Regions from separate parts of the Vreelandella piezotolerans genome, predicted to be linked through region 1. Evidence: predicted binding sites of a transcription regulator. Region 1 holds the regulator's gene; each other region holds the start of a gene.
The links. The regulator FNR, encoded in region 1, switches genes on or off when oxygen is low (the NO sensors DNR and NnrR bind a similar motif). The targets are predictions, from matches to a motif close to TTGATNTANATCAA.
Positions count from the first base shown of each region.

Region 2: the regulator FNR is predicted to act here: its motif matches at 1,628-1,641, upstream of ccoM (cytochrome c oxidase subunit CcoM).
Region 3: the regulator FNR is predicted to act here: its motif matches at 3,496-3,509, upstream of GYM47_RS06730 (OmpW/AlkL family protein).

Region 1 is NZ_CP048602.1:3,068,883-3,076,506, reverse strand. Features, by position in the region: gene GYM47_RS14125 (putative nucleotidyltransferase substrate binding domain-containing protein) at 1-279, shown strand, start outside; gene GYM47_RS14120 (3'-5' exonuclease family protein) at 285-935, shown strand; gene ttcA (tRNA 2-thiocytidine(32) synthetase TtcA) at 1,011-1,919, shown strand; gene fnr (fumarate/nitrate reduction transcriptional regulator Fnr) at 1,909-2,658, opposite strand; gene hemN (oxygen-independent coproporphyrinogen III oxidase) at 2,717-4,144, opposite strand; gene GYM47_RS14100 (sulfite exporter TauE/SafE family protein) at 4,308-5,003, opposite strand; gene ccoS (cbb3-type cytochrome oxidase assembly protein CcoS) at 5,000-5,218, opposite strand; gene GYM47_RS14090 (heavy metal translocating P-type ATPase) at 5,215-7,624, opposite strand, start outside.
Region 2 is NZ_CP048602.1:2,157,707-2,165,330, reverse strand. Features, by position in the region: gene GYM47_RS09960 (AmpG family muropeptide MFS transporter) at 1-912, opposite strand, end outside; gene GYM47_RS09955 (FKBP-type peptidyl-prolyl cis-trans isomerase) at 1,045-1,563, shown strand; gene ccoM (cytochrome c oxidase subunit CcoM) at 1,701-1,826, shown strand; gene GYM47_RS18365 (hypothetical protein) at 2,119-2,625, shown strand; gene GYM47_RS09945 (GGDEF domain-containing protein) at 2,655-3,758, shown strand; gene GYM47_RS09940 (group I truncated hemoglobin) at 3,742-4,209, opposite strand; gene GYM47_RS09935 (DUF3034 family protein) at 4,284-5,141, opposite strand; gene GYM47_RS09930 (putative bifunctional diguanylate cyclase/phosphodiesterase) at 5,159-7,501, opposite strand; gene GYM47_RS09925 (cupredoxin domain-containing protein) at 7,513-7,624, opposite strand, start outside.
Region 3 is NZ_CP048602.1:1,457,940-1,465,563, forward strand. Features, by position in the region: gene rimK (30S ribosomal protein S6--L-glutamate ligase) at 1-519, opposite strand, end outside; gene GYM47_RS06715 (ATP-dependent zinc protease family protein) at 559-999, opposite strand; gene GYM47_RS06720 (DUF3549 family protein) at 1,052-2,095, opposite strand; gene GYM47_RS06725 (YqcC family protein) at 2,381-2,713, shown strand; gene GYM47_RS06730 (OmpW/AlkL family protein) at 2,784-3,410, opposite strand; gene putP (sodium/proline symporter PutP) at 3,608-5,107, opposite strand; gene putA (bifunctional proline dehydrogenase/L-glutamate gamma-semialdehyde dehydrogenase PutA) at 5,451-7,624, opposite strand, start outside.

The DNA.
Region 1 (7,624 bases):
ACGGTCACTTCGACGCTGGATCGTTTGGATGATCTGGCCACCGACGGGCGTCTGGATCGACGCTTTGCCGACGATGTGGGTGAGGCGCTGGCACTGTTCACCGAGCTGCGCCTGCGTCAGCAGCTTCAGGAGCTGGATAACGCCCACGCCAAGCGCACTAACCGGGTCGTAGTGCAAGAGCTCTCTTCGCTGGAGCGAGACCTGCTGCGAGAAGCCCTCCACATTGTGAAGGACTTCAAGCAGCGCCTTTCCCACCGCTATCATTTGGAGTATTCGTGAGCGGAATGCGCTTGTTAGATCGACACATGACGCTGCTGAGCGGCTCGTTAAGAACGCTGCTGCAGCGGGAAAGCGATCGACGCCGATGGGCCGATTCGCCCTACGCGTGGCTATTTCAGCCGTACATGGGCGAGGAGTCGGTCGCGATGGCCTGCCAGGTGAGTGACGGTCAGCCCAATGTCGTTAGCGTGGCGGCCGTCGTGCTCAGTCCGCGGCGTGTGCACACAAGCCGTATCTGGTGGGCCACACTGTCAGAATCTCCCGTGCCGGTGTCTGCCACCTTGCGCCGCCATCAGCAGTTACACGCGACGGATACCCCGCGCTCCCCAGATATCGAATGCCTGACAGAGCTGGCCGAATTCATCGGGAATCGGCCGCTCGTCGGTTGGCAGTTAGAGCGCACGATCGAGCCGCTCAACGGGCTATTCAAACGCGTATTGGGGTTCGGTTTACCCAACGCCCAGGTCGACGTTGCCAAGTTGCACGGGCGACAGCTACGGCGTTTGCATCCGCAGGTCGATACCCTCGAATCGCTTGGCGAGGCACTGACCCGTTGGCGGCTGCCACGGCTGATCTGGCCTAGCGTGACCAGCGAAGCCACCGCGAGTGCACTTCTGTATCTACGTTTGCAGCGCGAGATCGCCCTGACCGCCTAGGGTTTGTATTGGGTAGAGCTTCGGAGTGTTGTTAGAATACACACTGCTCCTTTACCCACCGGCAGTGCGACGACCATGTTATCACCTGACTACTTTGACCCTACTTTGTCAGACAGCGCGTCTGACGAGCCTACCGCCACGCAGCACGAGCTGCAGGATGCCAAGCAGAAGCGTGAATTCAACAAGTTGCAAAAACGCCTGCGGCGCGAAGTGGGAAACGCGATCATCGATTACAACATGATCGAGGATGGCGATCGGGTCATGGTGTGCCTCTCCGGCGGCAAAGATAGCTACACGATGCTGGAGATTTTGCGCAACTTGCAACGCAACGCGCCGGTCGATTTTTCGCTGGTGGCGGTCAACATGGACCAAAAACAGCCTGGTTTCCCAGAGCACGTCTTGCCCCAGTATTTGGATAAGCTGGGGGTGGAGTATCACATTCTCGAGCGTGACACCTACTCGGTGGTAAAGGAGAAAACCCCGGAGGGTAAAACCACCTGCGCGCTCTGCTCGCGCTTGCGCCGCGGCTCGCTGTATGGGTTTGCCGAAGAGATCGGCGCGAACAAGATTGCCCTCGGCCACCATCGCGAAGACATTCTAGAAACGCTGTTTCTGAACATGTTCTTCGGCGGTACGCTAAAAGCCATGCCGCCGAAACTGCTCTCGGATGACGGTAAAAACATCGTGATCCGCCCGCTGGCCTACTGTAAAGAGGCGGATATTGCTGAGTTTTCGCGGCAGATGGCGTTTCCCATCATTCCCTGTAATTTGTGTGGGTCGCAGCCGAACATGCAGCGACAAATCGTCAAAGAGATGTTGGCGGAGTGGGACAAGAAGCATCCTGGGCGCTTGGAGAGCATGTTCAAAGCAGTCACCAACGTGGCACCCTCGCAGCTTGCCGATCGCGAGCTATTCGACTTTGCCGGTCTCGAAGCCAAGCAGGCGGCCTTGATGGAAGGACGCATCCAAGCCTTCAACGTGTGATCGTTGGCGCCTCCTCTTCTGCCAGGGTAATGAGGCGCTGCATGTCCAAAATATTGACCTCGCGCCCTGAGACGGCCACGACCTCCTGCTGCTGAAAGCGGCTAAGAATGCGGCTGACCGTTTCGACCGCTAGGCCCAGGTAGTTACCCATATCGGCCCGGGACATGGATAGGCGGAAGCTGTATGGCGAGTAGCCCCGCCGCCGGAAGCGATCAGAGAGCGTAATCAAAAAGCTCGCCAGCCGCTGATCCGCGGTCTTACGCGACAGTAGACGCATCATTCGCCGATCGTCGCGCAGCTCTTTACTCATGCTGCGATAGAGCTGGCCGCGCAGCTCGGGCAGCTCCTCGGAGAGCGAGTCCAGGCGGTCGAACGGAATTTCGCACACCGTCGTCGTTTCCAGAGCCATCACCGTGCCGGGGTAGTGCTCTTCGTCGATGCCGTCCAAACCCACTAGTTCGCTGGGTAGAAAGAAATTGGTGAGCTGGTCATGGCCGTTGCCTTCGCTGGTGACCTGCTTCAAGCTACCCGAGCGCACCGCATAGACACTGGTGAAAGCGTCCCCTTGGCGGAACAGGGGTTCGCCTTTCTTCAACGGCGAGCGGCGGCGAATGATCGCATCGAACTGGCTCATATCCTCGAGCTCCAAGGCGAGCGGTAAGCACAGCGAGCTTAGACTACACGTCTGGCAGCGCGCCTCTTGCAGCAGTGAACGTCGTTGGCTGGCAGGATATGGCATAGGAGTCTCCCTTCTTCTTTCGCCATCATAGGCACAGGGGGCAGGCGGCTCAAGGCGCTCACACGATCTTCGAGTAGCGCTGACCATCCTGACGTTGTAAGTGAGTGTCGAAGGCCATGGCCAAATGCCGAATGAGCAATCGCCCGATCGGCGTGGCGCTCAGCCGAAGGCCCTCACGCTGTACGAGGCCATCCCGTTCGGCGATCGCCAGTCGCTCGAAGGCAGTGGCAAAGTAGTCTGCCGCATCGATATGCCAACGCTGACCGATCGCGTCGAGATCGATGACCATATCGCACATGAACCGCTCGATGACGTCTCTTCTTATTAGGTCATCCTTATTTAAGCGTAGTCCTTTTATCGTTGCCAGCCTACCTTCATCCAAAGCGGCTTCATAGTGGGCGAGTTGAGTAGGGTTTTGGGCGTAAATATCGTCGACCCGAGAAATGGCGGATACGCCCAAACCAATCAAATCGCACTCGGCGTGGCTAGAGTAGCCTTGAAAATTACGCTGCAGCGTGCCGTTGCGCTGCGCCTGGGCCAAGCTGTCGTCGGGGCGTGCAAAGTGGTCCATGCCAATATGCACATAGCCCGCCTGGGTGAGCATCTCGATAGTGGTGTGCAGCATGGCCAGCTTTTCATCGGCGCTGGGCAGGTCGGCCAACTGGATACGTCGCTGGGGTGCAAAGCGGGTCGGCATGTGGGCGTAGTTGAAGACCGATAATCGTGCTGGTCCCAGCTCGATGACCTGACGAAGCGTTTCGGCAAAACGCCGTTCGGTTTGAAAGGGAAGGCCATAGATTAAATCGAGGTTGAGCGAGCGAAAGCCGAGCCGATGCGCTTCGTCCATGAGCGTTTCGGTGAGCACCCGGGGCTGCACGCGATTGATCGCCGCTTGAACCTGCGGATCGAGATCTTGAACGCCAAGGCTTAGGCGGTTAAATCCTAGCGATTGGAGATGTCGCAGGGTAAAGACATCCGCTTCGCGTGGGTCAATTTCAATGGCATAGTCCCGATCTGGCGCGTTCGATAACCCAAAACGGGCATCAAGCCGGTCGACCAAATCGCTCATTTGCGCCAAGGTAAGAAACGTCGGCGTGCCGCCGCCCCAATGCAGTTGCTGCACCGGTCGTTGGGTATCTAAATGGCGCGACGTGAGCACCATCTCACGATCTAGCCGAGACAGGTAGGGCTCGGCCAGCGACGTATTTTTCGTAGCGATTTTGTTGCACGCGCAGTAGAAGCAGATCTTGCGGCAAAATGGGACGTGGACATAGAGCGACAGTGGCTTTTGGCTGGCGTTACTGCGTTCTAGTGCCTGGGCCATATCGTCGGCGGTGAAGCCGTCGTGAAACGACAGCGCTGTCGGGTAAGAGGTATAGCGCGGGCCGCTCGTGTCGTAACGACGTAACAGGGCGTCGTCCCATGCAGTGGCCTCAGCCACTGATGAAGTGGGCTGAGCGTGGGCAGCAGTAGCATGAACGGGCATAGGCAACGCTCCGGTGTAACAGAACAAGCGAGTGAACGGATGCGTTCATGCTACGCCAGGGGGCAGCGCAATGCGTTGAGCTGTATCAAGCAATGGCGTAAAAGCCCATGCCGAAGCGGCTAAGCTAGTTAGAAAGGTGAGAAAGTGCGGCCCGTCGATAGGCTCAGTGCCCGGTAGGGGAGAACAACGTCCAGAGCTGCCACAGCGCAAAACTGATGATGGTCAGCGCGGCGATACTGCGTGTGGCACGGTGGCGAATCAAGTGGCTGAGCTGGCGTGCCGCTAGGCCCGTCGCAAGCAGCGCGGGCAGGGTGCCCAAACCAAAGGCACCCATCAATAGCGCCCCTTGTAACGGATCGGCAATGGCCAAGCTCCAAGCAAGCATCGAGTAGACCAATCCGCAGGGTAGCCAGCCCCACAGGGCGCCTAAAGCAAACGCCTGGGGCAGGTACACGACGGGCATCAAGCGCCTGCCGATGGGTTCGATATGGCGCCAAAGCCTGCGCCCTATCGCTTCCACTTTCAATAAGCCTTTCCACCAGTTAGCGATATACAGCGCCATCAACATCAGCATCACCGCCGCGACGACCTGTAGCGCGAGACGTGCATGAGGCGATAGTGAGATCAAGGTGCCCAGTCCGGCTACCAAAGCGCCAGCCGTCATGTAGCTCATGATGCGCCCTAGGTTATAGCCGAGCAATAATCCACCCATACGGGCAGGGTGTCGCATGCTGGGTGGCACGGCAAAGGTGAGCGCACTCATGATGCCGCCGCACATGCCAATGCAGTGGGCACCCCCCATCAAGCCAAATACGAAGGCTGCCAGCAGTGGCGGCAAGTCAAGTCCGGTCGGGTTCACGGCGGTGGCTCACGGTCACGGGGTGGCTTGGTGCCTTTTTTGCGCTCGGCGCGCTGTTCGGGGGTGAGATCGTTCTCATTGTCGTCGAACAGAATGCGATGGGCAGGGCCTTCCAAGTCGTCGAACTGGTCATTCTTCACCGCCCAGAAGAAGGCCCACACTGCGAGCCCTAGCAAAATCAGCGACAGTGGAATCAATAAATAGAGAATCGTCATGCGGTCACCGGTCTCGCGGGAGCTACCTGGGAAACGGTCGAGCTACGCCAGCGGGTCAAGCGCAGCGCATTGCCCACGACCACGAGTGAGCTGAGCGACATGCCAATAGCCGCCAGCCAGGGCGGCACCAACCCTATCGCAGCCAGAGGCAGTGCAGAGAAGTTGTAGCACACCGACCAGATCATGTTTTGACGCATGATGCGTCGCGTCGCGTTGGCAATCTCGATGGCCTCGAAAATACGCATCAAACGTGGGCTGAGCAAGACCGCATCGGCGCGGGTACGCGCCAAGTCGGTGGCACCGTTCATGGCAATGGCCACATCGGCGCCGGCCAAGACTGGCACATCGTTGATGCCATCCCCAATCATCACCACGCGCTCGCCTTGGGCCTGCAGCTCGCGCAGCCGCTCGAGTTTGCCTTCCGGTGACTTGCCCGCGTGCCATACGGGGATATCGAGCTGCTCGGCCAGGCTTTCTACCGCTTCTTGGGTATCGCCGGAGAGTAGCTCCACAGTAAGCCCTTTCGCTTGTAGGGCGGCAACGGTGTGCGCAGCGTCTTCCCGGACACCGTCATGGAGCTTGAACCAGGCGCGTGGTGCATCGTCTTCGCTAAGTAGTAGCCACTGACCGCGGCCAGGAGTGCTGAGTGTTTGGCTCGTTGCAAAATCGGGCTTGCCCAAGCGCCATGTGGCGCCGTCGAGTATGCCCTCCAGTCCGCTGCCGGTAACGCTTTTGACCTGCCGCGCTTGCAGCGTGGCGTCCCTATACGGTCGAAAAGCGCGGGCAATCGGGTGCTCGGAGTGAGCTTCTAGTGCGGCAGCGATCGCGCGTAGCCGTTCGCTGCTCTGCTCGGTTAACGGATGCGTCTGGGTGAGCTGCATCTCGCCACGGGTCAGCGTGCCGGTCTTATCAAAAATCACCCGTGTCACGTTCGAAAGTGACTCAATAGCATCGGCTCGGGTGATCAGGACGCCGCGCTGGCGCAACTGTCCATGCCCTGCCGTGAGAGCCGTTGGAGTGGCGAGCGCCAGTGCACACGGGCAGGTGACCACGAGCACCGACAGCAGCACCCAGAGCATACGGGACGGGTCGATGAACCACCATGCCACGGTGACACAGGCGGTGACCACCAGTAGGCGTAGAACGAATAGGTGCGCCATTCGCGCTGCCATCTGGGCCAGCCTTGGGCGGCTGGCAAAGGCCCGGTCGGTCAAATCCACGATACCCGCCGCGCGCGCATGGCTACCTGAATGGGTAACCCGCACCGTAAGCGGGTTTTCCATGTTTTGACTGCCGCCCACGACCTGTTCGCCTACTCGGCGAGTGACGGGTAGATATTCGCCGGTTAGCATCGACTCATCCAGGCTGGATTCACCATCTTCTATGATGCCATCGGCGGGCACACCGTGGCCGGGCTTGATGAGCACTCGATCCCCGGGAGCTAGCTCGCTGGCGGGTAGGATGCGTTCGCTGCCGTCCGCCTCCAGTCGGGTAGCAGAAACCGGCAGCACACCACTTAATGCATTGCCGCTGTGGCCGCTGCGCCGCCGCGCGCGTCCTTCCACGTAGCGGCCAAATAGTAGGAAGAAGGTGAACATGGCGACAGAGTCGAAATAGACCTCGCCAACGTTGAACAGTACGGCATAGCTGCTGGCTAGATAGGCACCGCCGATGGCCAGTGAGACGGGCACATCCATGCCCAAGACGCCCGTTTTGAGATCACGAAGGGCGTTGCGGAAAAAGGGTAGTGCTGAGAAGAAGACCACCGGAGTGGCCAACGCAAACGAGAGCCAGTGAAAAAGCGCAAAGAAATCTTCACTGAGTTCCCCAGGCCCTGACACATAGATCGGGATGGAAAACATCATCACCTGCATCATCCCTACCGCTGCCACGATTAACCGGCGCACGTTCATGCGCTCTTCGTGCTGCAAGCGCGTTTGGGCGTGGTCGGGCTCGTAGGGCTGTGCCTCGTAGCCGATGGCGGCAAGCTCGGCAAAGAGCTGGGAGAGCTTGATGGCGCTGGGATCCCAGGAGACGCGTAGGCGGTGATGGGTCAGGTTGACCGCGCTGGAAGCGACTCCTTCGAGTGCGTTCAGGCGGTGTTCGATGAGCCAGGCGCAGGCGGCACAGGTAATGCCGTCGATGGCCAGCGTTGCCCTGACGTGGCCCTCTTCTCCGTCCGGGTGAACGAACTGCGCCTGAAGTCCAGGGTCGTCGAACACGGACCAGGTTTCCGCTTTGGCCGCTTGGCGCTCGTCGGGCCGCTCGGGTAGTTCGGTGCGGTAGCGGTAGTAGCTCTCTAGCCCGCCATCCACAATGGCGTGTGCCACGGCTTCGCAGCCGGGGCAGCACAAGGGGTGGGACGTGTCATCGACGACGATGCGCCATGTCGCCCCGTCAGGCACC
Region 2 (7,624 bases), 910 kb from region 1:
CACATTGGTGACGTTAGCAATGGTCGCCAGCGAAAAGCCCAGGTCGATATAGAGCGGATTGGCCATGGAGGCCATGGCCAAGTCGCTGATACGAAACACGGCAATGAAGATTAAAAGAGCGATCGCTTTCACGCCGAAGCGACGAAAGAAATCGGTAAACGGGCAAACGATAGCGCCAATGGCCCAGGCCCCCAAACGTCGCAGTGTTTTAGGCTGCCCCCGGCTGGCACGAATGAAGGCGCGTACTTTGGGTTCATGGATGAGCTGCACGTTTAACGAGGCCCGCTTGGGTTCGGGGCGAATCAACACGGTCATCACGCCAATGCCCACCAGCGCCGCCATGGTCAGATACGCCGCGTGCCACGAAACCGCCGAGGCCACGTAGAGCGCCCCGGCGCCCGCTGCTAACAGTCCGCCGCGATAACCGATGATGTAGGTCGATGCCATGGCTGCCTGCACATCGTCATCGGCGGATTCGATACGATAGGCATCGATGGCAATGTCCTGCGTAGCGGAGCCAAATGCCACCAGCAGTGCAAAGGCGGCCACCCAACCCAGATTGCCTACCGGCTCTAGCCCCGCTAGCCCGATGAGGCCAGCAGCAATCATCCCTTGGGCGAGCAACATCCATCCCCGGCGTTGCCCAAAGGCGCGGGTCAGTAGCGGTAGTGCGAGCCGGTCTACCACCGGGGCCCAGAAGAATTTGATCGAATAGAGCATGCCAATCCAGGCGAAAAAGCCGATGGCGGCAACGTCGACGCCGTCGCTGCGCAGCCAGGCCGAGAGTGTCGAGAACACCAATAAAAAGGGCAAGCCTGCCGAAAAGCCTAAAAACAGCATGGTGATCACGGGCGCTTTGCAGTAGATGCCAAGCGCCGCCAGCCAACTGCGCTGGGGTATCGGGGTGGGCATGAAAGGGGCTTCTCCAGAAAGAAAACATCGGTGACGTGGCCCGCTGGAAAACCCGACGATGTTAGACTGTGCCAAGGATTCATGGTCAGCGTGCCATGACAAAGGCGACAGCTTACCGGAGAGGAGTTTTCCATGTCGATTACCGCCCATCAGGTAGTGACCTTGCACTACGTACTCAGCGATGTGCTCAGCGATGGTAGCACCCGCGTGCTGGATGACTCCCGTGCACGTCAAAAGCCGCTGGAGTACCTTCACGGTCATGACAATATTCTGCCGGGCCTCGAGCGTGATTTAGCCGGTAAAACAGCAGGCGATGAAGTGAGCGTCACGCTGACGGCGGCGGATGCGTATGGACTGCGTAACGAAGCGTTGGTGCAGAAGGTGAGCCGCGCTTCGTTTGGTGGCGCGGACATCGAGCCCGGTAGCCGTTTTCAAACGGAAGGCGAAGCGGGGCCACAAATCGTGACCGTGCTGGCCATTGACGGTGATGACGTCACCGTGGACACCAATCACCCCCTGGCTGGCCACACACTGCGCTACCAAGTGAGCATTCTTGACGTGCGTGAGGCAACCCGTGCCGAGCTTGCCAAGGGCCACCCGCTGCCGCCGGGCACCGAACATAGTAAAGTGGAAGATCGCAAAGTGTTGTAAGCCCCCCCTAAAAACTGACCTGCATCAAGTGCACGGCTGCCTTTGAGGCGGTCATTTTGAAAGCTTGATCCAGGTCAGTTTCCTCTTGGCTGAACGCAGTACGATGGCCCCATACATCACAGCGGGAGGGGAACATCATGTACTGGGACGACGCTGTTATTTTTGGCTTGGCCACGGTCGCCTTAGTGATCGCTTTCATGGTGGGGTGGGTAGGCTTCGTGATTCGTGACCACCTGCGCAAAGACGAACGCAAAAAACCGTGATTGCAACGACTCTCATGTGCAGATAGCTCGCAGCGTGATACTGCTTTCGTCAATCGACGGTATCAGTCGTCAGGGGAGGGGGCTTACGCCAAGGTGTAAGCTTCCTGTTGCCGGCCCTTTTGGGTCGGCTTTTTTGTGCTTTTTACTTCACTAATTCTCATTGGCCACGGACCCCCAAAGGGAATCGATTGAGCCGAAAGTGTTAATAGACGTTGAAGAGCATTGGCCTTCTTGCTCTGGTAAAGTGCATGGATCTTATCGTGCACTAAACCAAACTAGGAAGCTGCCTGCTATGAATGCTGTTCCGTCTCGTCTGCCCCTGCGCTTCGGTAGGGCGTGCTCCAAAGCAGCCATGGTGCTCGTTACCTTATTACTGGTTGGCGTGTCGCCCGCGGTTCAAGCACAAGCGCTGAGCTTGATCAATGGGGAGTCCACGCAAAAGGTAGCACTGGGTGATTTGCGTGATCGTGCCGATACCGCCTTTACCGTTTTCGATCCTTTCCAAGGCCGTGATGTCGACATGCGCGGCATCTCTTTCCGTGATTTTTTGATCGAGCATTTTGGCGAGGTGCCGCCGACATTGCACTTTACCGCCTGGGATGATTACGAGGTCAGTCTTGGCGGCTGGGACGACCCGAGTTGGTACTTGGTGACCATCGAAGATGGCGAGCCCCTAAGCCTGCGCTCGCGGGGGCCCATCCGGCTAGTCGAGCGGGAGTATTCTGGACGAGATATCGAAAACTTGCGCGACTTCAACGACTGGATTTGGATGATTCGCAGCATCGAGGCACAGTGGTGACCTCTCCAGATCCAAATAAGCAGCAAGGCTTGTCAGTTCGCTGGGGGGGGCATCGGCTGTTTAACTGGCTGTCGCTGAGTCTGATGAGTTTCGTGGGCCTGATGGTGCTGATCGTTTACGAAGCGCGCTGGGTCTACCCTGAAATCCAAGCCTATTTCAGCCAGACCGGCAGTCTCACTGGCCAGCAGTTGGCGACCCGTGCGCGAGGCTATGTGCAGCGCGCTCAAGAGGAGCTGTTGGTCGCCGCCTCACCTCTCGAAATCAATAGCGCTCGTCACTCGCTGGAACTTGCCTACGGTCTGTTCGACGTGGACGTTTACCGTCAAAAATATGCCTGCACCGAACCCAGCTTGGCACTCATGGATGAACTTGCCGAGCTCCTCGATACTCAGCAGGTCGACCCCTTCGATGCCGCTCATGCCCTGTTCATTCCGGTTCAGTGTCTGACTCGCATCGAGATGAATCAGCTAGACCAACGCGGTGTGGTCATCAATGATTTTTCATCCAGCACTCGTCGGCACCATCAGATACTGACGTACTCAAGCGTGCTAATTTTTGCGCTGGGCCTGCTGTTTTGGATCATGCACCAACGCCAGCTTAAACGCACCGAGCGGGCGAATTCGGAAAAAATTGCCTGGATGGCTAGGGCCATGTGCGATCCTCTGACCGGCATTGGCAATCGCAGCGCGCTCTACCAAGACGTTGCGGCGTATACAGGCTGTTCGATGGGCTTGATCCTGGTCGATATCGATTTCTTCAAGCAGTATAACGATGCTCTGGGCCACCCGGAGGGGGACCGCCTGTTACGGAGGCTCGCAAGGCTACTGAAGAGCGCATTGGGAGAACAGGCGCGCCTTTACCGGCTCGGGGGTGATGAGTTTGCGGCACTACTGCCATGCCCCAACGACCAAATGCTGGTGCATCATTGTGAAGCACTGCAATTGGGACTGGAAGAAGCCCAGTGCCACCATCCAGCGCATCCCGACAATAAGGACGTGACGTTGAGTATTGGGGGCGCCCGCTTTGTGGCCGACGCTACTTCGTTCGCGGCGGCCTATGAAGCGGCCGACAAAGCGCTTTATCAAGTCAAAACCGCAGGGCGCGACGGCTGGCAAATTACTGCAAGCGCATGACGTCGTCGTACATGGGGGCCAAACGGCCCAGCATGTCGTTGCGGGCGGCTAGCGGTACGTTTTCATCCGCCATGGCGGCGTCGAGATATTCCACCACACGATTGAAGTGGGCGTTGGTGATGCCCATGGTTTGGTGGGCGCGGTCCATGGGTGGGCCATCATACTGACAGGGGCCATCGGCCACATCGCAAAGTTGCGTCGCAAGCGAAGCTGCAAACAGATCGATGTTGCTATTGGCGAAGTAGCTGACGATCTCGTCGTCATCGGCAATGCGGTAAAGCAGATTCTCGACCACTGCATCGATGGTCGCCTGTCCGCCCATGCGCTCATAGAGCGTGGCGTTCTGGGGCTGATGTGCGCTGCAGCCTGTGATGAGCAGCGCTCCAGCGAATACGCTCGCCATGGTCGTGCAGCGTAACGCGCATAGTGATCTCATCTTGAAAAATCCCATGGCGGCTCCTTTCGTGATCTTTTTGATTAGGCGTTGTAGGGGGGGTATAAGCCTGTTGGGTCGGTGTGAACGATTTAGAACGCTGCTTGCAGCGAAAGGTAGCCGCCACGCTGAGACGGCAGCCCGGCGATATCGCCTAAATCCAACCACGCGCCGGTCACCGAGACGTGTTTATTGAAGAAGTAGGCACTGTAGACACTTTGCCAATCCTCCTCTTCGGCAACGCTCAGGTTGTCGGGTTTTTGGCGGTATTCGGTCCCTACAATCCAGTTGGGAGTGACGAAGACCCCAACACTACCTTCCGCCATCCATGCGTGACCGCCTTGATCCCCGCCAAATCCTAACAGGCCGCCCTGGTTGGCTGAGGTGTTGCGCAGCGTACCGTTGATCAGCACGTTACGCCCCAAGAAAGCATTGAAGAGCAGTTTGCTGGCACTCAAGTAGGTATCGGTACCGTTCACGTCATCGGCTCCGAGGGCCGTTGGCACGCTGCCATCCACCAGACGTTTATGCATGACGCCAGCGCTCCATATGCCAAGCGGGTGATACAGCACGTCCCCGAAGAGGCGTACTTTTGCGCCGTAAATGTTCTGCTCCAGTTCTCCACCTAGCGTCGACAGCTCGAACGATTGGCGAGCAATGGAGAATTCCATGCGATCATGGAGGTTTAGGCTGGCGCTGGTCACAGTGAGTCGATAGTCATCGACCCAGGCGCGTGTTGCCGCAGCGGTTACGCCGATTTCATCGTCGCTTGCGGTGCTCGACAGCACGGCCCAGGGGGAGAGGCCGCCCCCGGCTGCTCCCTCAATGGCACTGACGGCACCGGTGCCTAGAATACGGCTGCCCGCCATGCTGGCGGTAGCGACCAACAGCGTACTGAGCGCGGTCGCCGTGACAATGGCGCGCCGTTTTGATGAGCCAGTCTTGCGCATAACGTTCCCTTTTTTAATTAGTGAGCCGTTTCGGCCGAGAGTGACAACGGCTTGAATTCGTCTAGCCAGTCGGTGATGGCTTCCGCGGGCATGGGTTTGGCAATCCAATAGCCCTGAAGATAGTCGCAGCGTAGGTGGCTCAATATCTCGGCACTGGCGCTGTTCTCTACCCCTTCCGCAACGATCTTGAGCCCTAAATGGTGGCCCATCTCGATGGTCGAACGGACGATGGTGAGATCTTCTTGCTGGGTATCCAGCTTCAAAACGAACGATTTATCGATTTTGAGCTCATTGACCGGTAACCGTCTGATTTGCGCCAGAGATGAATAGCCGGTGCCATAGTCATCAACGGCAATCGTAAGCCCCATTTGGCTAAGCGCCATTAACGTTTCAGTCGCAGCATCAACATCTTGCATGACGGCGCTTTCGGTGACTTCCAGTGCAAGCTGGTCAGGCGACAGGCCGTAAGTCTCGAACAGCTCGTGGATATGCATTGACAGGCCAGGATCGATCACGTCGCTTGCCGAGAGGTTGATGGCCACCGAGAGATGGCAACCTTGACGTTTCCAGTCGCTAAGCTGCTCACATACGTGGTCTAGCATCCAGTCAGTGAGTAAGCCAATATTGCCGGAGCGTTCGGCCAAACCGATGAATTCGTCCGGGGGAACGAAACCGAGCGTGGGGTGGCGCCAGCGCATCAGCGCCTCGAATTGGCAAACGTTGCCCGTGGTGGTGTCGACTTTGGGCTGGTAGGCCATCCATAGTTCACCGTTGTCTACCGCTTCCTGAAGATCACGAATCAACATGAGCTGGCGCAGGTGCTGTTCGTCTTGGCCCTCTACGTAGCGCTCGTGGGAGTGACGGTGGCGACGCGCTTTATCGAGGGCAATGTCCGAGCGACGCAGTAGCAGTTGGGCGCCGTCGCCATGGGTGGGATAACTGACTTCACCGACAGAGAGCGATGGGACGATCAGCGATTTTTCCAAGCTAATCGGTTCGCTGATCTCTTCGATTATCTCTTCACGTTTGCGCTGGTCAAGCTCGGGCGCGTCGATCATCAGCATCAGCTCGTCGCCATCCAGGCGATACGCCTTTTCGACGGGGGCGGGCAAGCGGTGCAAACGTTCAGCGAGGGTCACCAGAAGATGATCGCCGAGCTCGTAGCCGAAGGTATCGTTGATGTCGCGAAAGTCATTGATGGATAAACGCAGCAGCGTAAAAGGTGTCTTCAACCGAATGTAGCGTTGGATGTCTTCAAAAGCGCTGACTCTGTTGGGCAGATTAGTGAGTAGATCGTGACGCGACTGATGCAGCAGCGTGGCTTCACGCTCGGCAATGTCCCCCTGCATGGAGAGTAGCGTTTTGGCTAATTGATTGGTCTCGGTCACCGAGCTGCCGCTTGCGATAGTGTCGATATGCTCACCCTGACCAATACGTTTAGCCGCTTGGGCTAGCCCAATTAGCGGCTTGCTGATGCTTCGTGCGCTCCAGAGCGCCACGACCAGCGTCAAAAGCAGCATTAGCGCAACGATACTCAGTAGCTGCCACTGCAAGCGACTGTAAGCCCCCAGTAGCTCGTCGCGGGAGAGCTGAATGAGCGCGAATGTTTGGAAGTTTGGGTCTGCCATCAAGGTCGTCGCATAAGAGAAGTAGCCATTCTCCTGCGACAGTTGATGACTGGGCGTGTAAGCACCCTCTATCAGTTGTTTTCCGCTATCGCTCATCAAGCTGACGGCCAACTGATCGCTATGGGAGCTGGCGAGGTAACTGATATCGCCACTGGCGTCGTAAGTGACGATGCTGACTTCCAAGCCGGTGAGTGCATTGAGCTCTGAAGTCACGTTCTCGTCGATCAAAAACCCCATGCCGACCCAGCCAATCAGATTGGGCGCGCGTACCGGTAGGAGCACGAACTCGTAAGGTTCGCCATCATTGATCACCACACCGACTCCGCTGCCGGTTTGCTGGGCACGTTGAAACAGGTCTGGAAACGGCATGGGGCTGTTTTGGGCATGGTGGCTGCTGGCTAGAACGTTACCGTTCAAATCGCTCAGCATCACCAAGTCGGCCTTGGCACGATCGCCATGATTGGCCAACACCGAGTAGAGCGTGGCCGTATCCTGGGTGGCAACGGCGCTTTTAAAGCCAAAATCCTCGGCGAGAATGGCCACGTTACCTAGTAACTGCTCGCCGCGAATGTTCAGCAACTGCTCAAACACCCTGGCACCGACCTCCAAGCGCTGATTGCCTTTGGTTAACGCATCGTTTTGGGTCGCGCGCAAAAACGCGATCCCCGTTGCCAGCTGTGAAATGATCACGACCGTCAACAGAACGAGCGTTAATCGCGTGCGAAAGCGCATGGTTCCCTCGTTCAGTGACTATGCGTAGCGTTTTGAAAACGCTGTTGCAGCGGCGAGAGTGTAGGGGCGGGGGGAGGCACTGCGTTGAGCTCCAACGCCACGGTCAAAGTGTCAGCATCGCTG
Region 3 (7,624 bases), 1.6 Mb from region 1:
ATTGGCTTTCATGCCCATGAAGGCTTGAATTACGGACTCTGCGGCTTGGTTGGTTTCTGCCAATACCACACCAATGCCTTGAGTGCCTTCCAGTAGCTTGATGACCAGGGGGGCACCCTTCACCATGGTGATCAGGTCGGGAATGTCGTCAGGGGAGTGAGCAAAACCAGTAATGGGTAGGCCCAAGCCTTTACGGGAGAGCAGCTGCAGCGAACGCAGCTTGTCACGGGAGCGAGTAATCGCGACCGAGTCGTTGAGGACGTAAGTGCCCATCATTTCGAACTGACGTAGCACCGCACAGCCGTAAAAAGTCACCGACGCGCCAATACGAGGGATGACCGCATCGAACGGCTCGATTTCCGCGCCTTTATAGTGAATAGAAGGGTGGTGCGAGGCGATGCTCATATAGCAGCGCAGGGTATCCACAACCCGGGCAGTGTGGCCGCGCTGTTCGGCGGCTTCCACCAGTCGGCGGGTAGAGTAGAGGTTGCGATTACGCGAAAGCAGGGCAATATGCATGCAAGGCTCCGGGTTGAAAAAGTTGCCGTTTAAAAGTGTTCAAGGCTCGCCGTGCAAAAAAGCGGCACCGGGGGCGACGAGCAGGCGACGCATGGCACGCCTGCCCAGCAACATCGCGTGGCGCATATTGCTACGGTCGGTCAGGGTGAGTTCAACCGGAAAGTTCAGTTCGCCCAGTTGCATAGGGGTTCTAATCACATAGCGCCACTCGCTATGGCCGTTTGAGCTGGTGACGCGTCGACGGTCGTGTAGGTGTAAACGGTAGCGGTGTGCTGGGGTTTCTGGTCCGCCGCTATGGGTCAAAAAACTCACCCATAGCTGCCCGTCGGCATCTTCGTGGGTTTCGATCTCTTCAGCGTGCAGTGCCGACGTGCGCGCACCGGTATCGGCTTTGCAGCAGAGGTGAAGCCCTAACTCAGGTAACGTCACCATTTCGCGGCGGCCGATGACCGCTTTGGCCTGATAGGGTAATTCCTTCACAGTGCACTCCTGACGATATAAGAAAAACAAGACATAGTGATGACGTTTGTTGTTAGCCGTTATGCGAAGACTGCATGGCCGATAAACGCGCCTGGATAGCGGAACCCGCAGGCGCGTCACGTAGGGTAAGCATAACGGGTAAGCGTAGACGAGGAATCAACGCAATGTCGCGTACCACGGAGGCAAAGTGGCTGCGCTCGTCTTCCGCCAAGCGCTGTAGGAACCGGGGAAGGCGTTCGGCGTCTTCTAGCCATGGCCAGCCGCGTCCGGCTATGGCGGCCATCAAATCTGGGCCGCAGGCTGCCGGGTCGTTTAGCAGGTGGCTGTACCATTCGCCTGCTAGAGCTGCACGGGAGCTGCCAACGGACCGCACGCAGGCGCACAGCGTTTCTAAATCTCCCTCGCTGGCTGCCACCTCGCCACGCGCGCACAGAGCTTCGACGAGCGCATCCGGCAAGGGTTGGTGCTCCAAGCAGTAGCAGAGGGAGTGGATCACACTTGTCGGCAGGCCGGGAATGCGGCCGGCGAGCGCCTCTGCGGTCTCGTTATCCAAGCGAACGACGTAATCGGCAATGCCTTGTAGCCCCAAAGCTTGCCAGTCGATCGTCTGTTGGCCGCTCAAATACGCTTCCACAGCCTCTAGGTGCTGGCTGGCAGATAGGCCATGGGCATGGGTAGCCCGGGCATTGAGCATGGCCTGAAAAGTAATGTCCGGCGTAAACGCCAGTGGATTATCTTTCATCAGATGATCGACGTCTGCCGTGTCGGCGGCGCCCAGGTCGGTGGCGGCGGCATTGCGCCCAAGCGTTTCCAACAGACGGTTGATGAAACCGTCACGCTGGGCAGGCGAGAGCATGCCTTGCTCGTCCAGTGGCAGTGCCAAGAACCAAATGGCAGGCTCTTCCATGGCTCCCAAACGGAAGACGATGGCGAGCCGTGCCTGACCCTGCCAAGGCTCGGGCCATGCGTGCTCGGCGTTCTCGAAAGCGCGCAATACGTCTCGTGGACACGCCGTGACCCGGCGCCCCATATGGTAAAGCGATACCTCCGCACCGCTGCGCGTAAAAAACTCATCAAGGGTGTGAATTGGCTGCATGACATCCTTCCGCTTTTCAAGCCTGCACTCTACCTTGCTGGTTTGCCACTGTCAGCCGCAACCGCTGATTAATCCGCGCTTTATTATCTAGGTGGTTAAAAATTGAACAACGTTGTGTAAGCCGCGTGAGAGTAGCGGTGGCGACACCTTTCCATAGTTTATCCACAGCCTCTTGCAGGTTTTCTGTGAATCTGTGAATAACGACTTCGATAGAGGCGTACGAGTGGCAACTTACCCACAGAGTTGGGATAATGGATGTCAACATTGTTCAACCCCAAGGTGTTTATGAGCGTCCATCAACAGCTTCAAACCGCGCTTCTCGAGCTTGAAGCCGCCATGAAGGCCGCGAATTTATGGCGCACCCCTACGCCCGAGGCGTCGGCGTTTGCCAGCCAGCAGCCTTTCTGTATCGATACCATGTCGTTGCCTCAATGGGTGCGTTATGTGTTCATTGCGCGACTGAACGCGTTAATCGATGCCAAAGCCGCCATGCCTGCCAAGTGCGACGTTGCCCCGGCGGTGGCGGCTTACATGATGCAGGAGAAGCTCAGGGCCAGTGACCAAGTGCTCGTCGTCAAAGCAGTGGAGCGTGTCGACCAAATCGTCACCGAGAATTAAGAGCGTGTCTCATCAACGAAAATGCCCAAGGCGCTCGCCCTGGGCATTTTTTTGTGGAGACTGCGTCGCTTCAGAAACGATAGCTCAATCCTGCCATGACGACCATGGGGTCAATGGCAACGGTGCCTGCAGCGGCACCATTGACGGTGGCATCGGTATCGATGTCCAAGTACCAGGCGGCAGCATTCAATGCCCAATGTTCGTCGATCAGCAGGTCGACACCAACTTGGGCGGCAGCGCCCCAGGAGTCGTCGAGATCGAGTTCGCCAATCGCTAGCTGCTCATCGGAGAAGCGTGTGTAATTGATGCCTGCGCCAACGTAGGGTTGTACGCGAGCGTCGCTTCCGCCCAACGGATAGTACTGCAAGGTTAAGGTCGGCGGCAGGTGCTTGGTAGAGGCGAGGTTCTCGCCGTTGAGTTGGATGTCGTGCTCAAAGGGGAGTGCGGCCAGCAGCTCGACGCCCAGCTTATCGTGGAAGCGGTAGCCCAAGGTGAACGCGAAGTCGGTTTTATCCTGAACATCCACTGCGAAGGCACCGCCTGCCAGCGAGCCGTTGTCGCTCTTGGGGGCTACTTTAGCGACCCCTACACGGGTGAAAAAGTCGCCGGCACCGTAGGCAATGGCTTGGCTGCTGATGGCCAAGGTGGCAGCGGCAAACCCAGTGGCGAGTAAGGTGGGAAGTGATAAAAGGCGCATGGCGTCGCTCCTGACCGTTCATTTTAGGGAAGTGAGTTGCTTAGCAATCATGCGGACAGTGTATCGAGTCAGGGCGAAGGCGTTCTTGACCTGGAGCAATCGCGGTGCTCTTGTGGCTCGAAACTTTCGACACAAAGTACCGCGCACAAAAAAGCTCAGCGGGTTGCCCCGCTGAGCTTATTGCATCCTATCTTGGGTTACACTTCTTGACGGTCGATATGCTTGTACTCACCGGCGTCTGCCGTCACGCTGCTGACGACCAGAATGGCGATGAACGAGGCGATGAAGCCTGGAATGATTTCATACACGCCGGGACCACCCATGAAGGAGCCGTTCCAGCCCAGTGCAATCCATACCATGACGGTGACTGCGCCGACGATCATACCGGCTACCGCGCCCGCACCGTTAGTACGTGGCCACATCAGTGACAAGATGATCAGCGGGCCAAAGGCTGCACCAAAGCCCGCCCAGGCGTTACTGACCAGACCCAGCACTTGGGAGTTTTCGTCAGAGGCAATAAAGGCTGCCACAATACCGACCAGCACGACGCAGACCCGCCCCACTGCCACACACTGCTGCTCAGTGGCATTTTTGTGCAGGAAGAGACGATAGAAATCCTCGGTCAGCGAGGAAGAGGAGACGAGCAGCTGACTAGAGATGGTGCTCATGATGGCCGCCAGCAGCGCCGCATACAGGAAGCCGGTGATCAACGGATGGAACAGCAGGTTGGCTAGAATAATGAAGATGGTTTCTGGGTCTTGTACGTCCAGCCCATTACGAACGGCAAACGCACGACCTGCCAAGCCCAGAGAAACGGCTCCAATGAGCGATACCAGCATCCATCCCATGCCAATGTTGCGCGCAATGGGCACATCCTTTTGTGAGCGGATGGCCATGAAGCGCACGATGATATGCGGCTGACCAAAATAGCCAAGGCCCCAAGTAACCGCTGACAGCCAGCCGATAAAGGTCAAGCCGGTCGTCCAAGAGAGCAGGGTGGGGTCAACGCTATTCAGCGTTTCGGAGGCCTGGGAGAAACCGCCGCCGCCTTCGCCGAACAGTACTACGGCTGGCATGATGATCAGCGCCAACATCATGATGCAGCCCTGCACGAAGTCGGTCATGCTCACCGCCAAAAAGCCGCCCACGACGGTATAGATCAATACCACGCCCAGGGTGATGACCACGCCCATGGCGTAATTGCTCATGTCACCGAAGTTATAAACCCCCGTGAATGCGCTTTCGAACAGCTTGCCGCCAGCGACGAGGCCCGACGCCGTGTAAACGGCGAAGAAAATCACGATGACGATGGCCGATACCGTGCGCAGTGACAGCGCCCGGGTCGGGAAGCGATTGGCCAAAAAGGCCGGGATGGTGATGGCGTTACCGTAGTGAATGGTCTGCTCACGCAGGCGCGGCGCCACCAGCAGCCAGTTAAAGAACGCCCCGACCAGCAGGCCGATCCCGATCCAGGCGGAACCGAGGCCCGATACGAACATGGCGCCGGGCAACCCCAACAGCAGCCAGCCGCTCATGTCCGAAGCGCCCGCGGAAAGTGCGGCGACCTGTGGGCTAAGAGTTCGCCCCCCCAACATATAGTCTTCAGAAGAAGACGTGGATTTGCGCATTGCGTACACGCCAATGGCGATCATCAGCGCAAAGTAACCAAATAAGCTAATCCAGACACCTGTAGCCATGAAACTTCTCCAATTTGTGAGGACGACGCTACGATAAGTACAAAAGCGACTGCGGGTGCTGACCCTTTTGTACACGGCGAGCGTCGACAGGGGCTGCGTTGGCCAGGCCATGGCGGCCATCAGCAGCCTTGTTGTTGTTAATCCTGAGTCGCTCTTCTACTGCCAAGCGTCGCGCATTCGCTCGTCGAAGCATGAGAGAGTTGATGGGTACGTGCGTATCTCGTGTTCCCCGTGCCCGGCGGGAGGCCCGTGAAGGCCCCCCGCGTCAAGGCAGTTGCTCTATTATTGTCAACCATGAGACGGTTCCTTTTCAGGAGTTCAGGTTAGTTGTATGGACGAGCCGTTACTCATCCCCTAGCGCCAGAAGTGACGCGTTGCCACCTAGGGCGGCGGTGTTGTTAGTAATCGTTTTTTCGGTCACGAAGCGCTGCAAATAGTGCGGTCCGCCCGCTTTCGGGCCAGTGCCGGATAGCCCCTGTCCACCGAACGGTTGAACGCCCACGACAGCCCCGATGATATTACGGTTGATATACACATTGCCTACTCGAATTTTCTGCGCTATTTCAGCGGCAAAGGATTCATTACGGCTATGTACCCCAAACGTCAGGCCATATCCACGGCCGTTGATGTCGTTGATGACCTTGTCCAACTCGCGTGCTTTGTAGCGCACGATATGTAGGATGGGGCCAAACTGCTCGCGGGTAAGGGCATCGATGCTATCGATGGTAAAAGCCACTGGCGGCACGAACGTACCGTGCTGGGTGTGTTCAGCGGCCATAGGCGTTTCGGCGACTAAGCGGTTTTCGCCTTTGAGCTTTTCGATGTGCGCCATTAAGCCTTTACGCGCGTCTTCATCGATGACGGGGCCGACATCGGTGCCCAGGTCGCGGGGGTCGCCGATCCGCAGTTCGCTCATCGCACCCTTAAGAATTTCGATGACGCGATCAGCGACGTCTTCCTGAAGGTAGAGCACTCGCAGGGCCGAGCAGCGCTGACCGGCACTCTGGAACGCCGATTGAATCACATCCACGACGACCTGCTCCGGCAGGGCCGTCGAGTCGACGATCATCGCGTTCATACCGCCGGTTTCGGCGATCAGCGTGGGTAGCGGCGCATTTTCGCGGGCGGCCAATGCGCGGTTGATGATTTGCGCCGTGTCGGTGCCGCCGGTGAAGACCACGCCGGTAATGCGCGGGTCAGACGTCAATACGCTGCCCACGGTCGGGCCGTCGCCCGGCAATAGCTGCACCACGTCGCGGGGCATACCGGCTTCGTACAACAGCTCGATGACGCGGTGGGCAACGATCGAGGTTTGCTCGGCGGGTTTTGCCAGCACCGTGTTGCCTGCAACGGCGGCGGCAACGATTTGTCCGCAGAAGATCGCCACCGGGAAGTTCCAGGGGCTGATGGCTGCAAACACGCCTTTACCACCCATGGTCAACCGGTTGGACTCACCGGTCGGGCCAGGCAGTTCGATCGGCTCGCCAAACGACGCCTCGGCACGCATGGCATAGTAGCGGCAGAAATCGACCGCTTCCTTGATTTCATCGACGCCATCGGTGAGCAGCTTGCCGCCCTCGCGGGAGCAGAGCGTCATCAGCTCCGCCATGTGCTCTTCCATCAGATCGCCCAGCCGACGCACAATCGCCGCGCGCTCGGCGACGGGCGTCGCGTCCCAGCGTGGAAAGGCTTCCCAGGCGGCATCGAGGGCTTTCGCCGCTTGCTCTTTACTGGTCCACTGCACGCTACCGACGGTTTGGCGACGATCGAATGGCGACGTTACGCGATGCGTGTTGGCGCTGTCATCGGCCACATCGAAGGCTAGCAGCGGCTTGGTGGGGTACTGCTTGTCCATGAACCCGCCCATCTTCTCCATCAGCGGGTAGTAGTGGCTACGGATATTGAGATTGACCCCGCGTGAGTTGCGACGTTTGGGTCCATAGATGTCTTTCGGCAGCGGAATACGCTTGTTATAGAACGTTTTCTGTTGACGCAGGGTGTCAATGGGGTGCTGGCACAGCGACTCTACCGGCACGTCGGGATCGACGATCTGGTGAACGAACGATGAGTTGGCGCCGTTTTCCAGCAGGCGACGAACCAAGTAAGGCAGCAGGTCTTTATGAGCCCCGACCGGCGCGTAGATACGACAGTAGGTGCCTTTGGGCGCACGCTCCAGGGCCGCATCATAAAGCGCTTCGCCCATACCGTGCAGACGCTGGAATTCGAACGGGCGCTTGTCGTGGTTCGCGAGTTCCAAAATGGTGGTGACGGTGTGGGCGTTATGCGTCGCGAACTGCGGGAAGATGCGGCCACGGGTGTCGTCAGAGAGCAAGAACTGCGCACAGGCCAAATACGCTACGTCGGTACACGCCTTGCGGGTGTAAACCGGGTAACCATCGATACCCAACTGCTGCGACTCTTTGATCTCGCTGTCCCAGTACGCCCCTTTGACCAAACGCAGCGGAATTTCATCGCCCTGTTCGTCGGCCAAGCGGTTGATGTAGTGCAGCACCGGTA